2 regions of the Streptomyces thermoviolaceus genome follow, and region 1 is predicted to be linked to the other one. Evidence: predicted binding sites of a transcription regulator. Region 1 holds the regulator's gene; the other holds the start of a gene.
What was found. The regulator HspR, encoded in region 1, represses chaperone genes until heat shock. The targets are predictions, from matches to a motif close to TTGAGNNNNNNNNNCTCAA.

Region 1 (10,592 bases):
CGATGCTCACCGTGTTTTTCCCTTCGTACGGATCCTGCCATCCTCCCCCATGCGGGGAGGGGGGTGGCAAGCCCCGCGACGGGCTTGTCAGCCCTCGGCTGACACGATCGGGCCGGACGGGTGGCCGCGGGCCCCACCCGGCGGAACCGGAACGTCCGCGGCAGCCGGGCCGACCGGTGACGACGCCCGGCGCGGCGGGCTCCCGGCACGCCGCGGGCCGCCACCCGACGGGTGACGGCCCACCGCGGACGGGGTCGGATCACAGGGTCTTGCCGGTGGCCGGCCCCACCAGCAGGCCCTCGCCGAAGCGGTCGACGCGCACCGTGTCGCCGTCCTTGATCTCGCCGGCCAGGATCTCCTTGGCCAGCCGGTCGCCGATGGCGGTCTGCACCAGCCGGCGCAGCGGGCGGGCGCCGTAGGCCGGGTCCAGGCCCTCCTCGGCGAGCCACTCCAGCGCCTCGTCGGTGACCTCCAGGGTCAGGCGCCGCTCGTGCAGGCGCCGGGCCAGCCGGTCGATCTGCAGCTTGGCGATCCGGCTCAGCTCCTGCTTGGTCAGCGCGGAGAAGACGACCAGGTCGTCCAGCCGGTTGAGGAACTCCGGCTTGAACGAGGCGCGGACCACCTCCAGCACCTGCTCCCGCTTCTCCTCCTCGCTGGTGATCGGGTCGATCAGGAACTGGCTGCCCAGGTTGGAGGTGAGGATCAGGATGGTGTTGCGGAAGTCGACCGTGCGGCCCTGACCGTCGGTCAGCCGGCCGTCGTCCAGGACCTGAAGGAGGATGTCGAAGACCTCCGGGTGGGCCTTCTCCACCTCGTCCAGCAGGATCACGCTGTACGGGCGGCGGCGCACCGCCTCCGTCAGCTGGCCGCCCTCCTCGTAGCCGACGTAGCCGGGCGGGGCGCCGACCAGCCGGGCCACGCTGTGCTTCTCGCTGTACTCCGACATGTCGATGCGGACCATGGCCCGCTCGTCGTCGAAGAGGAAGTCGGCGAGCGCCTTGGCCAGCTCCGTCTTGCCGACACCGGTCGGGCCGAGGAAGAGGAACGAGCCGGTGGGCCGGTCCGGGTCGGAGATGCCGGCGCGGCTGCGGCGCACCGCGTCGGAGACCGCGCGCACCGCCTCGCTCTGGCCGATCAGCCGCTTGCCGATCTCCTCCTCCATGCGCAGCAGCTTCTGCGTCTCGCCCTCCAGCAGCCGGCCGGCCGGGATGCCCGTCCAGGAGGCGACGACGTCGGCGATGTCGTCCGGGCCGACCTCCTCCTTGACCATGGTGTCCTTGGCGGCCTCCTCCTCGGCGCGCGAGGCGGCCTCCAGTTCCTTCTCCAGCGCCGGGATCTCGCCGTACAGCAGCTTGGAGGCGGTGTCGAAGTCGCCGTCGCGCTGGGCGCGCTCGGCCTGGCCGCGCAGGTCGTCCAGCTTCTCCTTCAGCTCACCGACCCGGTTGAGGGACTGCTTCTCCTTCTCCCAGCGGGCGGTCAGGCCGCGCAGCTCCTCCTCCTTGTCGGCGAGGTCGCGGCGCAGCTTCTCCAGCCGCTCGCGGGAGGGCGCGTCGGTCTCCTTCTCCAGGGCCAGCTCCTCCATGCGCAGCCGGTCCACCGCGCGCTGCAGCTCGTCGATCTCCACGGGCGAGGAGTCGATCTCCATGCGCAGGCGGGAGGCGGCCTCGTCGACCAGGTCGATCGCCTTGTCCGGCAGGAAGCGGGAGGTGATGTACCGGTCGGACAGGGTCGCGGCGGCCACCAGCGCGGAGTCGTTGATCTGCACCTTGTGGTGGGCCTCGTAGCGGCCCTTGAGTCCGCGCAGGATCGCGATGGTGTCCTCCACTCCGGGCTCGGCGACCAGCACCTGCTGGAAGCGCCGCTCCAGCGCGGGGTCCTTCTCGATCCGCTCCCGGTACTCGTCGAGCGTGGTCGCACCGACCATGCGCAGCTCGCCGCGGGCCAGCATCGGCTTGAGCATGTTGCCGGCGTCCATGGCGGAGTCGCCGCCCGCGCCGGCGCCGACGACGGTGTGCAGCTCGTCGATGAAGGTGATGATCCGGCCGTCCGACTCCTTGATCTCGGACAGCACGGTCTTCAGCCGCTCCTCGAACTCGCCGCGGTACTTCGCGCCCGCGACCATCGCGCCGAGATCGAGCGCGACCAGCCGCTTGTCCTTCAGGGACTCGGGCACGTCGCCCTTGACGATCCGCTGGGCGAGCCCCTCGACGACGGCGGTCTTGCCGACGCCGGGCTCGCCGATGAGGACCGGGTTGTTCTTGGTGCGGCGCGAGAGCACCTGCACCACGCGGCGGATCTCCTGGTCCCGGCCGATCACCGGGTCGAGCCGGCCCTCCCGCGCCGCCGCGGTCAGGTCGGTACCGAACTTCTCCAGGGCCTTGTACTGGCCCTCGGGGTCGGGTGTGGTCACCCGGCGCCCTCCCCTCGCCTTCTGGAACGCCTCCTGCAGCTTCGTCGCGTCCGCCCCCTGCCGCTTCAGCACCTCCCCGGCGGCGCCGCCCTTGGCGGCGATGCCGATGAGCAGGTGCTCGGTCGACAGGTACTCGTCGCCCAGGTCCTTGGCACGGCTCTGCGCGTCCGCGAGGACCGCCAGCAGCTCACGGTTGGGCTGGGGCGGCGCGACCGTGGAGCCGGTCACGCTGGGCAGCGACGCCAGCACCCGCTCGGCACCGGCACGGACGGACGCCTGGTCGGCGTCGACGGCCGCCAGCAGGTCGATGATGTTCTCGTTGTCCTGACCCTCGAGCAAGGCGAGGAGCAGGTGCGCCGGGGTGAGGTCGGGGTGTCCCTCGGTCACGGCCCGGTTGCCGGCCGCCTGAAGGGCGTCCCGGCTCCTGTTGGTCAGCTCGGCGTCCACGGTCGCTTCTTCCCTCCTTGGCGTCAGCGGTCTGCCACGTCTCCCACTGCTGACTCAGCCAACATACACAAACTTGAGTCTATTCCACTCAAGGTCGAGCGGGGAGGTGCGGCGACGGCTAAGTTCCCGCCCATGGGCACCAGCACGTATTCCCTCGACCCGGGCGCACCCGACGCGGCGTACCTCGCCTTCTGGCAGGAGCGGCACCTGTGCACCCTGACCACCCTCCGCCCCGACGGCACCCCGCACGTGGTCCCGGTCGGGGTGACGTACGACCCCGGGGCACGCCTGGCGCGGGTGATCACCAACCGGTCGAGCGCCAAGGTGCGGCATGTGCGGGCGGCCGGCGAGCAGGGCGCACCGGTGGCGGTGTGCCAGGTGGACGGCCGGCGGTGGGCCACGCTGGAGGGGCGCGCGTTCGTCCGGACCGAGCCGGAGCGGGTCGCCGAGGCCGAACGCCGGTACGCCGAGCGCTACCGACGCACACCGGCACCGAACCCGGACCGCGTGGTGATCGAGATCGAGCTGACCCGCGCCCTGGGCCGCGACTGAGAAAGCACGACGCCCGGACGCCGGCAGGTGCGGAACCCACCGGCGTCCGGGCGAACGACAGCGGCGTCACCGTGTTCAGGTCACGGTGACGCCGCTGCGGGGGGAAGCGCCTGAGCGATCTGTTACGACGGGGGAATCGCGTCAGGCACTGCGGGGGGTGGCTGTCATGGTCCGGAGACCGGCGGGTTCCCGCGCCACCTCGCGGTGGTCCCGCTGGTCGAGATTCACGAAGATCATTCCATAGCGGATGGCACACCGCACGGGCTGCGGCGCACCCCGGGGCCGCCGCAGGCACCGATAGGCCCGTACGTCCCCGTCCTCGTCCCGCGTGACGACGACCGGCTCACCGAACACCGTCACCATCAACGAGTCACCGCTGTGCGGGATGGCGGTGACCAGGTCGATGAAGTGCCAGCCGGAACGGTAGGCGGTGGCCATCTCACGCCGGAAGGAGCGGTCGTCCGGTGGGCTGGTCACATCAGCTCCCGGAACTGTCTGCCGTGTCCGCAGTGTCCGCAGGAGCCATGGACACAGGTGCCGCAGGCCACTTACTGTCCGCCCGGTCCACACTCTTCGTCGCTGACAGCCCGCCCAGAACCGCGAGGGCCACAACGGCGGAGAAGGTGGCGACAAGTACCGAGCGAAGCGCTCTCTTACCCATAGTCGGCTTCGTCCTCACTCGAAGGTCCCCTCTTCCCCCGTCCGATACGACGATGGCTTATTCGGGCACATCATGGCCACACAATCGATGCATCATGTTCCTGCACGTTCAGGACCCTGGGGGGTGGAGATTTGGTAGCAAATCAGACGAAGGGGACACATCCTCACGCGGTCACCGAGATGTGCGAGGAAGGCAGCCGGCTGTACGCCCATGCACTGCGCACCGGGCGCATCTCCCGGGACGACGCCCGAGCGGCCCCCTGCCTCATGGAGTTCGCCCTGCTCCACCCCGATCCGGACGACCCGGACTGGCTGCGCCCCGTCCCGGCGGCCGTGGCCCTGGCCCGCCGGCTCACCCCGCTCGAACACGAGATAGCCGAACGCCGACGGCGCTCGATCGAACTGTCCGACGCCTTCGAGCCGTTCCTGCACCTCAGTACGCAGACGGCGTCCCCCACCCACTCCATCACGGTGCTGGAGGGCAGCGACCGCATCAACGCGGCACTGGACCTGGCCACCTCCCAGTGCCAGAGCGAGATGCTCACCGTGCAGCCCAGCAACCGCTTCACCGAGCGGACCATCCGGCAGGGCCTGGAGCGCGACACGGCCCTGGTCGACCGCGGAGTGCGCATCCGCACCCTGTACCAGCACACCGTCCGCTACAACCTCGAACAGCTCGCCTACGTCGACCACCTCGCCAACGGCAAGGTCGAGTACCGCACCATCGACGAACTGGTCGAACGCCTCATCATCTGCGACGAGTCCGTCGCCTTCATCCCCACCCGCGACGACCAGAAGGTCGCCCTGGAACTCCGCCACCCCGGACTCGTCCGCTACCTGATCAAAGTCTTCGAGTTCATGTGGAACCGCGCGGTCCCGCTGAGCGCCACCACGCCCTACGAGACCGCCCTCGACGGCATCACCGAGATCCAGTACTCCATCGCCAAACTTCTGGTGGAGGGCCACGTCGACGAGGCGATCGCCCGCCGTCTGGGGATGAACGTACGCACCTGCCGGGCGCACATCGCCAAGCTGGCCCACGCTCTGGGCAGCGGCAGCCGCGCCCAACTGGGCTATCTCATCGGGCGATCCGGTCTTCTGGACCGGGATCGCTGAGCACCTCCCGGCCGGGCTCGCCCGGCGAGACGGCCCGGCGCGGCTTGTCCAGGCCCGCCTGCGCGATCCGCACGCCCAGCTGCGTACGGCTGGCCGCGCCCAGCGTCTCCGACAGCCGGGCGATGTGCGCCCGGCAGGTGCGCACGCTGATGCCCAGCCGCTCGGCGATCACCGCGTCCTGGTGGCCCTCGGCCAGCAGCGCGGCGATGGACTGCTCACGGTGCGAAATGCCCTCGATCCCGGTGTCCGGCAGCGGCGCGGTGAGCGGGATCGCCAGCCGCCACAGCCGTTCGAACACCGTCACCAGATACTCCACCAGCGCCGGATGCCGCAGCTCCAGCGCCATGGTGCGGTCGGCGTTGGCGGGGATGAAGGCGACCGTGCGGTCGAACAGGATCAGCCGGTCGATCACCTCGTCCAGGGTGCGCGCCTCGACCGCGTCGCCCATCAGCTCCAGATAGTTGAGCAACCCCTGCCCGTGCCGGGCGACATGGGTGTACAGGTCGCGCATCCGCACGCCCCGGCGGCGCAGCTCCAGCGCCCGGTGCAGACCCTCGGACAGCTCGTGCTCGCGACGGATGCCGCCGGGCTGGACGGTGAGCACCTCCGTGCGCGCTTCCCGGGTCGCCTCGTCCATGGCCGCCTGGATCCGCGACAGGCCGTCCAGCACCCGGATCGAGGTGCCCTCCCCCGCGGACGGGGAGCGCCGCACCCGCCGGTCCAGGCCCGCGTACCGCTCGAACGCGGCCACGGCCGACCCCACCCGCCGGTGGCTGTCGCTCACCTCCTGGTACACCGACCGCAGCAGCCGGGTCATGACCTCCTGCGGCGCCGTGGGCACCAGGAAGTCCATGTCGTCGGGGTCCGGGTGCAACAGGGCCAGCTCCAGCAGGCACGGCACCGGCTCGGCGTCGCTGCGCGGCACCCGGCCATGCCGCACGGCCCGGGAGTACACACGGTCCCCCGCCTCGCACAGTCGGTCGGCCCCGTGCGGATGCTCCTGGCTCCCGTGAATCCCGCCCCCGGTCATGGCCTGTCTCACCCCCGGTTTACGCGTAGTTCCGCAGCGCAACTATGCGCGGCGCGGACCGGGTGTGCAACACGACTCCCGGGCGCCCGCGGCCGGGGCGCGACCGGTATCGCCCGGTGTGTACGGGAGTCGAACGGACGGGCCTCGGCCCACCGGCGCACGGTGCGCTTGAGGACCGTCCGGGGCGGCGGCTACAGCAGGCCGGCGGCCGCACAGGCCGGCTGGTACGCGGCCGTGCAGATCTCGGAGATCTTGTAGATGCCGTCGGCCACGACGGTGCTCTTGATGTTCTTCTTCGTCAGCGCGACGACGGAGACCAACTGCGCCGGGATGTTCTTCTGCGTGGGGCTGTCCACCGTGTCCCGGGCCAGCGAATCGAACTCGATGTCTCTGCCCTGCACCTTGGCGATCGCCATCTGCGCGGCGTTCTCCGCCTCCGTCGGATAGGGCTTGTACACGCTCATGTACTGCTCGCCCGTCACGATCCGCTGCACCGCTTCCAGATCGGCGTCCTGGCCGGTGATGGGCGGCAGCTGGGTGACCCCCAGATCCTTGAACGCCTTGATGACGCCGCCCGCCATGCCGTCGTTGGCGGAGTAGACCCCGTCGATGCCGCTCACGCCGAGCTGCTGGATGGCCTTGGCCATGTTCGCCCGGGCGTTCTCCGGCTTCCAGTCCTTGGTGTCGTAGGACCGGGCCACCGTCACCTTCCCGTCCAGCTGCGACAGGGCGGCCTTCTTGAACTGCGAGGCGTTCGGGTCGGTGGGCGAGCCGTTCATCATCACGATCCGGGGCCGGCCGCCGCCGGACGAGTCGAGGGCCTCCAGCAGCGTGCGCCCCTGCACCTCCCCGACCAGCTCGTTGTCGAAGGAGATGTAGGCGTCGATGGGCCCCTCGGCGAGCCGGTCGTAGGCGATCACCGGTATGCCCGCGTCCTTGGCCTTCTGCACCTCGCCCGCGATGGCGTGCGCGTCGACGGCGTCGAGCAGGATGACATCGACCTTTTCGTCGATCATCTTCCTCATCTGGGCGGCCTGCCGGGTCTTGCTGGACCGGGCGTTGGCGTACTCCACCACGCCCTGCTTGTGGGTGAGTTCGGAGACCTTCTCCTTGATGATGGGGTAGTCGAACTTCTCGTACCGCTTGTTCTCCGTCTCCGGCAGCAGCAGTCCGACCCGCACGTCGTCCCCCTTGGACGGGCCCGCGGAGGCGCTGCTCCCCGACCCCCCGAGCGCGCCGCAGCCGACGAGCGTGAGGGGCAGCGCGGAGGAGGCCACGGCCAGGGCGAGACGACGCTTCGAGGTGATCACTTCTGGTGCCTTCCGGACGAGGGCGCAGGTTTCGGCCAGACGTCTGAAAAGCCAACGCTCAGGCCGCCACCGGCGTCAAGCGGAATGACTTAACGAGATGACAACACCACGCAGCGTCGCCCTGTGAAGACCTCGCAAATCCTCACGGACCCCCCTGCGGACAGCCGTTACCCGACCCTCACCTCGCGACCGGCCGGTGACCGGCCCCACCCGGCCGGCCACCGCACGATGCGTACCGGAATGCGGCGAGGGGCCCGGAGACAGCTCTCCGGACCCCTCGCCGCCGCGTGCTTCGGACGCCGTCAGTCGGTCTGCTGCCGCTTCGGACGCCAGACCACCAGCGCGCTGGACTGCTGGACGTCCTGGTACGGCACCAGGTCCCTGCGGTAGGAGGCATGGACGGCCGCCTCCCGCTGCTGCATCGCGGCCGCCGCGCCCTCCAGGGCCGCCTCCAGCTCCGCGATGCGGGACTGCAGGGCCGACACCTGGTTCTCCAGCTCGATGATGCGCTTGATTCCGGCCAGATTGATGCCCTCGTTCTGCGACAGCTGCTGCACCTGACGGAGCAGCTCGATGTCGCGGGCCGAGTAGCGGCGGCCCCGCCCGGCGGTGCGGTCGGGGGACACCAGGCCCAGCCGGTCGTACTGACGGAGCGTCTGCGGGTGCAGTCCGGACAGCTGCGCGGCCACGGAGATGACGTACACCGGCGTGTCTTCCGTCAGTTCGTACGGGTTGCGGCGGCGGCCGTCCATCTGACTCATGCTCCCTTCGCGGCCTTGAACAGCTCCGCCCGCGGGTCCTCGCCCGCGGTCGCCTCGCGATACGCCTCCAGCGCGTCACGAGCCTTCCCCGACAGGTCCTTGGGGACACTCACCTCCACGGTGATCAGCAGGTCACCACGGGTGCCGTCCTTGCGGACCGCGCCCTTGCCCCTGGCGCGCATGGTACGACCGTTCGGCGTACCGGGGGGAAGTTTCAGCGTCACCGGCGGACCGCCGAGGGTGGGCACCCGCACCTCTCCGCCGAGCGCGGCCTCCGCGAAGGTGACCGGCACCGTGACGGTGAGGTTGTCGCCCTTGCGCCCGAAGACCGGGTGCTCGCCGACGTGGACGACCACGTACAGATCGCCCGCCGGTCCGCCCCGCTCGCCCGGCGCGCCCTTGCCCCGCAGCCGGATGCGCTGCCCGTCGCGCACCCCGGCGGGGATGCGCACCTGCATCGTCCGGGAGGACTTGGCACGCCCGGAGCCCTTGCAGACGTCGCACGGGTTCTCCGCGATCAGCCCGCGGCCCTTGCAGTCCGGGCACGGGTCGGTCAGCGAGAAACCGCCGCCGGAACCGCGCGTGACCTGCCCGGTGCCGACACAGGTCGGGCACACCCGCGGCGTGCCGTTCCGGTCGCCGGTGCCGGAGCAGGCCTTGCACGGCGCCTGCGAGGACATCCGCAGGGGGACGGTGGCCCCTTCGATGGCCTCCGTGAAGCTGAGCGTGACCTCGGACTCCACGTCCTGGCCGCGCCGGGGCTGGGTGCGCGTGCCGGCGCCCCCTCGGTTGAACAGGCCCCCGAAGACGTCACCGAGCCCGCCGGCGAAGCCGCCCTGAGAGCCCGAGAACAGGTCGCTCAGGTCGAAGTTGAACGAGCCGCCGGCACCCGGCCCGGGGCGGAAGCCGCCGTTGCCGAACAGGGCGCGGGCCTCGTCGTACTCCTTGCGCTTCTTGGGGTCGCCGAGCACGTCGGCCGCCTCGGAGATCTCCTTGAAGCGCTCCTCGGCTTTGGCGTTGCCCTTGTTGGCGTCCGGGTGGTACTCGCGGGCGAGCTTCCGGTACGCCTTCTTGATCTCGGCCTCGGTGGCGTCCTTGGGGACGCCGAGGACCTTGTAGTAGTCCTTCTCGATGAAGTCCTTGGTGCTCATCCCCGACGTCCCTCCTTCCCTGCGTCGTCGGTTATCGCGTCAGCCCTCCTCGGGGCCACCGTTGTCCTTGTCCTTGCCCTCGCCCGTGTCCTGCTCGGCCGGTTCGTCCTTGCCGGACTCCTCGGCGGGCTTGACCGTCTGGGCGCCCGGCTGGGGCTCGGCCACCGCCACCCGCGCGGGGCGGATGGTGCGTTCGCCGTAGCGGTACCCCGGCTGCAGAATCGCCACGCACGTCGTCTCGGTGACGTCCGGTGCGTACGAGTGCATCAGCGCCTCGTGGATCGTCGGGTCGAAGGGCTCGCCCTCCTTGCCGAACTGCTGCAGCCCCATCTTGGCGGCGACGCTCTCCAGCGACTCGGCGACGGACTTGAAACCGCCCACCAGTTCGCCGTGTTCGCGCGCACGCCCGATGTCGTCGAGCACGGGCAGGAGCTCGGTCAGGAGGTTCGCCACGGCGAGCTCCTTGACCGCGGCCCGGTCGCGCTCGACCCGGCGGCGGTAGTTCTGGTACTCGGCCTGCAGCCGCTGCAGGTCCGCGGTGCGCTCGGCGAGCGCCGCGCGCGCCTGGTCCAGCTGAGCGGACAGACCGGCCGTGTCGGCCGCGTCCCCGGCCGGGGCCGCCCCCTTGTCCTGCGCGGGGGCGGCCTGCGGCTCGGCGTCGTCGGAGGCGGCGCCGGAGGGGACGTCGGGCTGCTGCGGCTGCTGCTCGTCGAAGCCCGGGGTCTCCTCCGTCACGCGGCACCGTCCTTGCGCTCGTCGTCGACGATCTCGGCGTCCACCACGTCGTCGTCGCCCTTGCCCTCACCGGCACCGGAGGCGGAGCCGCCGGCCGCGGCCTGGTTGGCCTGGGCCTCGGCGTACATCGCCTGGCCGAGCTTCTGGGAGACGGCGGCGACCTTCTCCGTGGCGGTGCGGATCTCCGCGGTGTCCTCGCCCTTGAGCTTCTCCTTCAGCTCCTTGACGGCGGCCTCCACCTCGGACTTGACCTCCGCGGGGACCTTGTCCTCGTTGTCCTTGAGGAACTTCTCGGTCTGGTAGACCAGCTGCTCGCCCTGGTTGCGGGTCTCGGCGGCCTCGCGGCGCTTGTGGTCCTCCTCCGCGTACTGCTCGGCCTCCCGGCGCATCCGCTCGACCTCCTCCTTCGGGAGCGAGGAG
Region 2 (10,592 bases), 1.0 Mb from region 1:
TGCTCGGACGGTGCCTGGGACTTGGGGCGGCCGGCGGCGAGGTAGGAGGTGACCTCGTCGCGTTCGTCGGCCAGGGCGTGGGCGAGGGCGAGGGCGTCCTCGGTCTGCCCGGCGAGGGTCACCAGGTCCTGGGCTTCCCTCACCTGGCCGGAGGCGCTGACGACGGACGGGGCTCCGGCCCCGGCCACGGCTGCGGCGACGACCGCGACGGCGATGACGAGACGGTTGCGCACATGGGTGGGACGGCCCTTGCCGACGGCGGGGGCGGCGGAAGGGGTGCCCGGCGTCATCCGCTGTGAACCCCCCGCGGTGGCCGTCTGCTTGCCTGTGCGCCGAGGCCGCTTCTTCTGCACCGGTGCTCGCATTCCTGTACTCGAGTAGTACTACTGGGCCCGGGTGGCACACCGTCGGCTGGTGCGACGGGCGCGTTCACCCTCCCCCGGCTCTTTCGCTGCGGTGTGAGCAGGGGGACCTGCATCGGCTTCCGACCCTCCCAGTGCCGGTGGGCGGTGGGCCCGCATCATCCGACCGGCCACCCGAAGGAGTGAACATCGGAGGGGAGTTGGGGGGCAAGTTCCGAGGGCGCATGCCCGCCGGTCGTCCGGCGCGCCGGTTGGACGTGGGGGCACAGGCTTTGGCACTATTCGCCGCCACACCTTCCCGCGACACGCAAATCCCTCGCAAATCCGACATTCGCGCTGCGGATCGTCGTCATTTCGTAGGCTGTCGACCATCCCTGACGACAGATGTGAAGGAATGGTGCAGACTGGCCGGATGCGCACCGACGTTGTTTCCGAGCCGGGACATTCCGAACGCCCGAACGAGGACTTCGCCGCCGTCGCGGTCCCTGCGTCCGGTCAGGGCGGCTGCCTGGTGGTGCTGGACGGTGTGACGCCGCCGGCGACCGGCACGGGGTGTCTGCATTCGGTTCCCTGGTTCGTGGCCCGGCTCGGCGGCTCGCTGACCGAACTGACCGCTTCCGCCCCAGATCTGACGCTGCGGGAGATCCTCGGACAGGCGATCGCCCGAACCGCACGACGTCACGTTCAAACCTGTGAGCTTTCTCACGTGCGAACTCCGCAGGCGACCGTCATACTGGCCCGCTGGTCGCGCGAGACGGTCGAGTACCTCGTGCTGTCCGACTCGGTGCTGCTGGTGGAACGGGTCGACGGTGCCGTGGTCCCGGTCCTGGACGACCGGCTGGCCCGGCTGCCCCGGACGGCCCTCGCCGACGAGGCGCTCGTCGACGCCACGCTGCGCAACAAGGAGGGCGGCTTCTTCACGGCGGCGGCCGATCCCTCGGTGGCCGACCGGGCGGTGACGGGCACCCTGCCGCGCGGCGAGGTGCGGTCCCTGGCCGCGCTCACCGACGGCGCGGCACGCTGGGTGGAGAAGTTCGGCGAGGGCGACTGGGCGCAGTGCCTGGCGATGGTGCGCAAGGAGGGCGCCCGCGCGCTGGTGGAGCGCGTACGGGAGCTGGAGACGGCGGACCGTGAACGGCGTCTTCACCTCGGCCGCAGCAAGACGCACGACGACGCGACGGTGGTGTACGCCGAGCTGTGACGGCACCGGCGCCCCGGCCGCACGGGCCCCGCACCGCCGCCGGCCGAGCGGGCGGTCGTTCCGCCGCGGACCCGGCACCGGCCGCGCATCGCCCGCAGGCGGGCCGCCCGCCGTCGCACGGTGCCGCGACGGTCACTTCTCCATGACCGCGTTCAGCTCGTGCAGCAGCCGGGCCAGTTCGGCGACCTCGCGGCGGTCCCAGTGGGCCAACTGGCTGACGTAGCGGCGTCGGCGCGCCTCGCGCACCTGGCCGACCCGGCGGCGCCCTTCGTCGGTGAGCGCCACCAGCCAGGCACGCCCGTCCGCGGGGTCGGGTTCGCGGCCCACCAGGCCCAGCTCCTCCAGGGCGCGCAGCTGACGGGACATGGTGGCCTTGCCGACGCCGATGTACGCGGCGAGGTCCGTGGTGCGCTGACGGCCGCTCTCCTCCAGCCGGATGAGCAGTCCGTAGGCGGCGGGCTCCAGGCCCGGGTGGACCTCGCGGGCCATCTCCCCCTGGTTGGCGCGGGCGCGCCGCAGCAGCACCGTCAGTTCCCGCTCCAGCGCCAGGAACGGCTGGCCCGCCCCGCCCCCTCCGGCGTCCCCGTCCCGCACGCCGCCTCTTGCCTCTTCCTGCACGTCAGCCCCTGTCCGGAGTTTCCCGTTCCTGAAAATTTCCTGCGCTCGTCCCCATCGCCGCAGCTCCGTCAGTATTTAGCAGGCGTAGACCATCGGCAGATCCTGTGCCCTCTTCCCCCCGCCGGTCTACGTGCGTAGCGTCATGTCCGTGACAATGGCATGCCCACGTCATCACGGATCCCCGGCGGGTCTTCCCGTGATCCGCTCATCCTCCGTGCGACCGTGGATCATGCCCGCGTTTCCCCCCACGGAGCATCACCCGACCAACGGAGGCACGTCATGCCCGTGCACAGACCCGGAAAGGCCCGCGTACGTCGGCTGACCCTCGCGGGAGCCCTGCTCGCAGCGTTCTCCTTCGCGTTCACCGTTCCCTCGGCGGCCGACACCACGGCCGACCCCACCCCCGCCCGCGGCTCCGCCTACATGGGCATGGGTGTCCTGGCGCACGACGGCCGCAGCGGTACGCCCACCGGCACCGACGCCACCCAGACGGAGGGCGTCGACGTCTCCAGCCACCAGGGCAACGTCGCCTGGTCCACGCTCTGGAACAGCGGTGTGAAGTGGGCCTACGTGAAGGCGACCGAGGGCACGTACTACACGAACCCCTACTTCGCCCAGCAGTACAACGGCTCGTACAACGTCGGCATGATCCGCGGCGCGTACCACTTCGCGACCCCGGACACCTCCAGCGGCGCCGCCCAGGCCAACTACTTCGTGGACCACGGCGGCGGCTGGTCGCGTGACGGCAAGACCCTGCCCGGGGCGCTCGACATCGAGTGGAACCCCTACGGCGACACCTGCTACGGCAAGTCGGCCAGCGCGATGGTCAGCTGGATCACCGACTTCCTCAACACGTACAAGGCCCGCACGGGCCGCGACGCCGTGATCTACACGGCCACCAGCTGGTGGACCCAGTGCACCGGCAACTACGGCGGCTTCGCCTCGAAGAACCCGCTGTGGATCGCCCGCTACGCCTCCTCGCCCGGGACCCTGCCGGCGGGCTGGAGCTTCTACACGATGTGGCAGTACACCTCGTCCGGCCCGACCGTCGGCGACCACGACAAGTTCAACGGGGCGCTGGACCGGGTGCAGGCGCTGGCCAACGGCTGAGCAGCCCCTCGGCCGGGGGTCCGGGGGTCGCCCCCCGGACCAGCACAGCAACGGGGCGCAGGACCGGGCGCAGGCACTGGCCAACGGCTGAGCAGCCCCTCGGCCGGGGGTCCGGGGGTCGCCCCCCGGACCAGCACAGCAACGGGGCGCAGGACCGGGCGCAGGCGCTGGCCAACGGCTGAGCAGCTCATCGGCCGGGGCCCGGGGGCAGCCCCCGGGCCCCGGCACGGCACCGCTCCGGACCGGGTGCAGGCACCCCGGCGGCCGAGCCCTCCCCGCGCCCTCCCGGCCCCGCACGGTGAAGGCCCGGGCCTGCCGACGGCATCGTGACACCGACGGCAGGACCCGGGCCTCCCTTCATCCGGCCGCGTCCGTCACGCCGCGACCGGAACCTCGGGCTCCGCGCCGCTCGTGGCCGGTGCGAGAGCCAGCTCGAGCACCTGGCGGACGTCGGTGACGGTGTGGACCTTCAGCTTGTCCAGCACCTCCGCGGGGACGTCGTCCAGGTCGGGCTCGTTGCGCTTGGGAATGATCACCGTGGTGATGCCCGCGCGGTGCGCGGCGAGCAGCTTCTGCTTCACCCCGCCGATGGGCAGCACCCGTCCGGTCAGCGAGACCTCGCCGGTCATGGCGACGTCGTTGCGGACCAGCCGGCCGGAGAGCAGCGAGGCCAGCGCGGTGGTCATGGTGATGCCGGCGCTCGGGCCGTCCTTGGGCACCGCGCCCGCCGGGAAGTGGATGTGCACGCCCCGGTCCTTCAGATCGCCCACCGGCAGCTCCAGTTCGGCGCCGTGGCTGCGCAGGAAGCTCAGCGCGATCTGCGCGGACTCCTTCATCACGTCGCCGAGCTGTCCGGTCAGCGTCAGCCCGGCCGCGCCGGTCTCCGGGTCGGCCAGGGACGCCTCCACGTAGAGCACGTCGCCGCCGGCGCCGGTGACCGCGAGACCGGTGGCCACGCCGGGCACGGAGGTGCGGCGCTCGGCCGGGTCCTGGGCGGACTCGGGCACGTGGTGCGGACGCCCGATCAGGTCGCGCAGGTGCGCGTCGGTGACGGTGAACGGCAGCTCCCGCTCGCCCAGTTCGTGCTGGGCGGCCACCTTGCGCAGCAGCCGGGCGATGGACCGCTCCAGGTTGCGCACGCCGGCCTCGCGGGTGTACTCGCCGGCCAGCTTGCGCAGGGCGCCGGCGTCGATGGTGACCTCGTCCTTGTCGAGGCCGGCCCGCTCCAGCTGGCGCGGGATCAGGTGGTCCCGGGCGATGACGATCTTCTCGTCCTCGGTGTAGCCGTCCAGGCGCACGATCTCCATGCGGTCGGCCAGTGCCTGAGGGATGGCCTCCAGCACGTTGGCGGTGGCGAGGAAGACGACGTCCGACAGATCCAGCTCGACCTCCAGGTAGTGGTCCCGGAAGGTGTGGTTCTGGGCCGGGTCGAGCACCTCCAGCAGGGCCGCGGCCGGGTCGCCGCGGAAGTCGGAGCCGACCTTGTCGATCTCGTCCAGCAGGACCACCGGATTCATCGACCCGGCCTCCTTGATGGCGCGGACGATCCGGCCGGGCAGCGCGCCGACGTAGGTGCGGCGGTGGCCGCGGATCTCGGCCTCGTCCCGGACGCCGCCGAGGGCGACGCGGACGAACGTGCGGCCCATGGCGTGGGCGACGGACTCGCCGAGCGAGGTCTTGCCGACGCCGGGCGGGCCGACGAGGGCGAGCACGGCACCGCCGCGCCGGCCGCCGACCACGCCGAGGCCGCGCTCGCTGCGCCGCTTGCGCACCGCGAGGTACTCGGTGATACGTTCCTTGACGTCCTCCAGGCCGGCGTGCTCGGCGTCGAGGATCTCCTTGGCGGCCCGGATGTCGTAGGAGTCCTCGGTCCGCTCGTTCCAGGGCATCTCCAGGACGGTGTCCAGCCAGGTGCGGATCCAGGAGCCCTCGGGGGACTGGTCCGAGGCCCGCTCCAGCTTGTCGACCTCCTTCAGCGCGGCCTCGCGGACCTTCTCCGGCAGGTCGGCGGCCTCGACACGGGCCCGGTAGTCGTCGGACTCCTCGCCCTCCTTGTCGCCGTTGAGCTCGCGCAGCTCCTTGCGGACCGCCTCCAGCTGGCGGCGCAGCAGGAACTCGCGCTGCTGCTTGTCCACGCCTTCCTGGACGTCCTTGGCGATGGTCTCGGCGACCTCCTGCTCGGCGAGGTGGTCGCGCAGCTGCTGGGTGGCGAGCTTGAGGCGGGCCACCGGGTCGGTGGTCTCCAGCAGCTCGACCTTCTGCTCGGTGGACAGGAACGGCGAGTAGCCGGCGTTGTCGGCGAGGGCGGCCACGTCGTCGATGGCCTGCACCCGGTCCACGACCTGCCAGGCGCCGCGCTTGCGCAGCCAGGCGGTGGCCAGCGCCTTGTACTCCTTGACCAGCTCCGTGACCTGCCCGGGCAGCGGGTCGGGCACGGTCTCCTCGATCTCGGTGCCCTCCACCCACAGCGCCGCGCCGGGACCGGTGGTGCCGGCGCCGATCCGCACCCGGCTGCGGCCGCGGATCAGGGCCCCGGGGTCGCCGTCGGCCAGCCTGCCCACCTGCTCGACGGTGCCGAGCACGCCGGTCTTGGCGTAGGTGCCCTCGATGCGTGGCACCAGGAGCACCTTGGGCTTTCCGGGTTCCGACCGGGCGGCGGCCTGGGCGGCCTCCACGGCGGCGCGCACCTCGGTGTCGCTCAGGTCCAGCGGGACCACCATGCCGGGCAGCACGACCTCGTCGTCGAGCGGCAGGACGGGCAGAGTCACCGACATGATCGGCGCGGACTCAGCAGCCATGATCTCCCCTTCGGCAGTCAAATTGAGCTACGCCGACTCAATGCTCGAACGTTCGCCATTGTTCCCCGCCCTGTGTTCGCCGTGAGCGATCAGGGGGACACACTGTGCATGCCTCGTGGATCACCGCAGCGAGGCGACATGGGACCGACCCGCACCGGCGCGACGGGGACCGACCCGCACCGGCGCGACGGGGACTGCCCCGCACCGGCGCGATGAGGCAGGATGCGCCCATGACCGCCTCGCACGAGACTCCTGAGACCCCTGTGGTGCTGGACCGGCGCGAGGGCCCCCACGGCGAGGTGGTCCTGCGCCGGCACGGCCCCCTGCTGCAGATCATCGCCAACGGCTGCTTCCTCATGGACACCTCCGACGGCCGCTCCGAGCGGCTGCTGGTGGACGCCGCGCTGCGGGCGATGGACGACCGTCCCCGGCCGCATGTGCTGATCGGCGGTCTCGGCGTCGGCTTCTCCCTCGCCCACGCCGCCGGCCAGGAGCGCTGGGGACGGATCACGGTGGTCGAACGGGAGCCCGCGATCATCGACTGGCACCGCACGGGGCCGCTCGCCCACCTCACCTCGGCCGCGTTCGCCGACCCGCGCACCGAGATCGTCGAAGCCGATCTCGTCGCCTACGTCAATGAGACATCCGCCACGTTCGACGCGCTGTGCCTGGACATCGACAACGGCCCCGACTGGACCGTCACCGAGGGCAATCGCGGGCTGTACGAACCGAGCGGACTGGCAAGCTGCGCAAGGGTGTTGAGGCCCGGAGGGGTGCTCGCGGTGTGGTCCGCCAAGCCCTCCCCGGAATTTGAAGGAACCTTGCAGAATGTCGGGTTCCAGCAGGTGCGCACCGAAGAGATCCCGGTTGCCCGGGGCGTTCCCGACGTCGTCCACCTCGCCGTCCGACCTGGATAGCAAAGGCGCGGTGACTGTGCGTACGCTGCTGCCCTGACGCCGATCAAGCGTCGATCGCAACCACGCGCAGTCAAGGAATCACCCCACGGATTCCGAAGCACACCTCAGGGGCGGGCGATGGAGCAGACACACACCTCGCACAACGGCACGACGGCGGGTCCCGGTGCGCAGCGCCGGGTCCTGGTGGTCGAGGACGACCACACCATCATCGACGCCATCGCCACCCGCCTGCGCGCCGAGGGATTCCTCGTGCAAACGGCGGGCGACGGTCCGGCCGCCGTCGACGTCGCGGAGGCCTGGCAGCCCGATCTGCTGATCCTCGACGTGATGCTGCCCGGCTTCGACGGGCTGGAGGTCTGCCGCCGGGTGCAGGCCCAGCGGCCGGTGCCGGTGCTGATGCTCACGGCGCGGGACGACGAGACCGACATGCTGGTCGGGCTCGGGGTCGGCGCCGACGACTACATGACCAAGCCGTTCTCCATGCGCGAGCTGGTCGCGCGCGTGCATGTGCTGCTGCGCCGCGTGGAGCGGGCCGCGCTGGCCGCGGCGACCCCGCGCAGCGGCGTGCTGCGGCTGGGCGAACTGGAGATCGACCACGCGCAGCGCCGGGTGCGGGTGCGCAGCCAGGACGTGCATCTGACGCCGACGGAGTTCGACCTGCTGGTGTGCCTGGCGAACACCCCGCGCGCGGTGCTCTCCCGTGAGCAGCTGCTGGCCGAGGTGTGGGACTGGGCGGACGCCTCCGGCACCCGGACCGTCGACAGCCACATCAAGGCGCTGCGGCGGAAGATCGGCGCGGAGCGGATCCGCACGGTGCACGGCGTGGGCTACGCCCTGGAGACGCCGACCCCATGAGCGACGCACCGGCCGCGCGCAAGGACCGGAGCCAGTCCTGGGGCGGCATGCGCCCGTTCTCCATCAAGACCAAGCTGGGCGCGATGGTCGTCATCTCGGTGCTGATCACCACCGGTCTGTCGATGATCGCGGTGCACACCAAGACCGAGCTGCGCTTCATCATGGTCTTCTCCATGATCGCGACGCTGCTGATCACGCAGTTCGTGGCGCACTCGCTCACCGCGCCGCTGGACGAGATGAACACGGTGGCCCGCTCGATCTCGCACGGCGACTACACGCGCCGGGTGCGCGAGAACCGCAGGGACGAGCTGGGCCACCTGGCGCAGACGATCAACCGCATGGCCGACGAGCTGGCGGCCCAGGACCAGCAGCGCAAAGAGCTGGTGGCGAACGTCTCGCACGAGCTGCGCACGCCGATCGCGGGCCTGCGCGCGGTGCTGGAGAACATCGTGGACGGGGTCACCGAGGCCGACCCCGAGACGATGCGCACGGCGCTGAAGCAGACCGAGCGGCTGGGCCGGCTGGTGGAGACGCTGCTGGACCTGTCCCGCCTGGACAACGGCGTGGTGCCGCTGAAGATGCGGCGGTTCGAGGTCTGGCCGTATCTGTCCGGCGTGCTGAAGGAGGCCAACATGGTCGCCTCCGCGCGGGCGGACATGACCGGCGGCTCCGGCAGCCACACCCGCACGGACGTGCATCTGCACCTGGACGTCTCGCCGCCGGAGCTGGTGGCGTACGCGGACCCGGAGCGCATCCACCAGGTGGTGGCGAATCTCATCGACAACGCCGTCAAGCACAGCCCGCCGCACGGGCGGGTGACGGTCAAGGCGCGGCCCGGCGAGCAGCCGGAGTCGCTGGAGCTGGAGGTCCTCGACGAGGGTCCCGGCATCCCCCGTTCGGAGTGGCACCGCGTCTTCGAGCGGTTCAACCGGGGTGCGGTCAGCCGGCCGCACGGCCCGGGCAGCGACGGCGGCACCGGGCTGGGCCTGGCGATCGCCCGCTGGGTGGTCGAGCTGCACGGTGGCCGGATCGGTGTGGCCGAATCCGAGCGGGGCTGTCGGATCCGCGTCACCCTTCCGGGAACGTCCTCAACGCAAAGTTGACGTAAAGTCTCCCCCGGACGATCAAGATCCACTGCTGCCCGGCGGGCCGGGCGCGTGTGATCAGGCAAGGGCCTGCACCCGCACCGGGTCAGGCCCGGGTGCCCCCTTCCCTGACGAGGGCGAACCACGGTTGTTTCCCGCCATTTCCAGCCCCGAAACACCGCGTTGGATGTGACTTACACGACGAAGGACCGGCTCGACCTGACCTTCACCGTCCCGGAGGCGTAGCCTTTATTCCCGCTGTCCATCACCTTGTGAAGCGGAAGAGGGCGGTTGCCGCCGTGTCGCCACAGTCCCCCAGTAACTCGAGCATCTCCACCGAGACCGACCAAGCCGGGAAGAACCCCGCGGCCGCATTCGGTGCCAACGAGTGGCTCGTCGACGAGATCTATCAGCAGTACCTCCAGGACCCGAACTCCGTAGACCGCGCCTGGTGGGACTTCTTCGCCGACTACAAGCCGGGAGCAGCCGCCGCTGACTCCTCGGCGCCGTCGGCCCCCACGGCCGCTGGGGCCGCGGGCACCACCACGGCTCCCCCGACGCCTGCGGCCCCGGCCCAGGCCGCGCCGGCCTCCCAGGCCCCGGCGCCCGCTCAGCCCGCCGCGCCCGCGAAGGCGCCCGCGCCGGCCCCGGCGAAGCCCGCCGCGAAGGCTCCGGCGGCCGCCAAGCCCGCCGCCAAGGCCGCGCCCGCGACCGAGGCTGCGGAGGGCCCCGAATTCGTGACGCTGCGCGGCCCGTCCGCCGCGGTCGCCAAGAACATGGACGCCTCACTGGAGATGCCCACGGCCACGTCCGTGCGTGCCGTCCCGGTGAAGCTGCTGTTCGACAACCGCATCGTCATCAACAACCACCTCAAGCGCGCCCGCGGCGGGAAGATCTCCTTCACGCACCTCATCGGGTACGCGATGGTGCAGGCCATCAAGGCCATGCCGTCCATGAACTGGTCGTACGCGGTCAAGGACGGCAAGCCCACCCTGGTCAAGCCGGAGCACGTCAACCTCGGTCTCGCCATCGACCTGGTCAAGCCGAACGGCGACCGCCAGCTGGTCGTCGCGGCGATCAAGAAGGCCGAGACGCTGAACTTCTTCGAGTTCTGGCAGGCCTACGAGGACATCGTCCGCCGCGCCCGCGAGGGCAAGCTGACGATGGACGACTTCACCGGCGTGACGGTCTCCCTGACCAACCCCGGCGGCCTGGGCACCGTCCACTCGGTGCCGCGCCTGATGCCCGGCCAGTCCCTGATCATGGGCGTCGGGTCCATGGACTACCCGGCTGAGTTCCAGGGCACCAGCCAGGACACCCTGAACAAGCTCGGTATCTCGAAGGTCATGACGCTCACGTCGACCTACGACCACCGGGTGATCCAGGGCGCCGCCTCCGGCGAGTTCCTCCGCCAGGTCGCCAACCTGCTGCTGGGCGAGAACAACTTCTACGACGAGATCTTCGAGGCGCTGCGCATCCCCTACGAGCCGGTGCGCTGGCTGAAGGACATCGACGCCTCCCACGACGACGACGTCACCAAGGCCGCCCGCGTCTTCGAGCTGATCCACTCCTACCGGGTCCGCGGTCACGTCATGGCCGACACCGACCCGCTGGAGTACAAGCAGCGCAAGCACCCCGACCTGGAC

Region 2: a site for HspR is predicted at 6,112-6,130, ahead of lon (endopeptidase La). Genes of this name have one in related genera too.

What each region holds. Positions count from the first base shown of each region.
Region 1 is NZ_CP109280.1:2,861,276-2,871,867, forward strand. Features, by position in the region: gene OG899_RS12495 (YbjN domain-containing protein) at 1-10, opposite strand, end outside; gene clpB (ATP-dependent chaperone ClpB) at 260-2,857, opposite strand; gene OG899_RS12505 (pyridoxamine 5'-phosphate oxidase family protein) at 2,990-3,409, shown strand; gene OG899_RS12510 (hypothetical protein) at 3,551-3,886, opposite strand; gene OG899_RS12515 (helix-turn-helix transcriptional regulator) at 4,250-5,185, shown strand; gene OG899_RS12520 (helix-turn-helix transcriptional regulator) at 5,148-6,215, opposite strand; gene OG899_RS12525 (substrate-binding domain-containing protein) at 6,407-7,525, opposite strand; gene OG899_RS12530 (heat shock protein transcriptional repressor HspR) at 7,828-8,277, opposite strand; gene dnaJ (molecular chaperone DnaJ) at 8,283-9,437, opposite strand; gene grpE (nucleotide exchange factor GrpE) at 9,477-10,172, opposite strand; gene dnaK (molecular chaperone DnaK) at 10,169-10,592, opposite strand, start outside.
Region 2 is NZ_CP109280.1:1,848,339-1,858,930, forward strand. Features, by position in the region: gene OG899_RS07980 (nitrate- and nitrite sensing domain-containing protein) at 1-365, opposite strand, end outside; gene OG899_RS07985 (protein phosphatase 2C domain-containing protein) at 775-1,563, shown strand; gene OG899_RS07990 (MarR family winged helix-turn-helix transcriptional regulator) at 1,696-2,157, opposite strand; gene OG899_RS07995 (lysozyme) at 2,461-3,291, shown strand; gene lon (endopeptidase La) at 3,666-6,089, opposite strand; gene OG899_RS08005 (spermidine synthase) at 6,320-7,006, shown strand; gene OG899_RS08010 (response regulator transcription factor) at 7,124-7,861, shown strand; gene OG899_RS08015 (HAMP domain-containing sensor histidine kinase) at 7,858-8,964, shown strand; gene OG899_RS08020 (multifunctional oxoglutarate decarboxylase/oxoglutarate dehydrogenase thiamine pyrophosphate-binding subunit/dihydrolipoyllysine-residue succinyltransferase subunit) at 9,246-10,592, shown strand, end outside.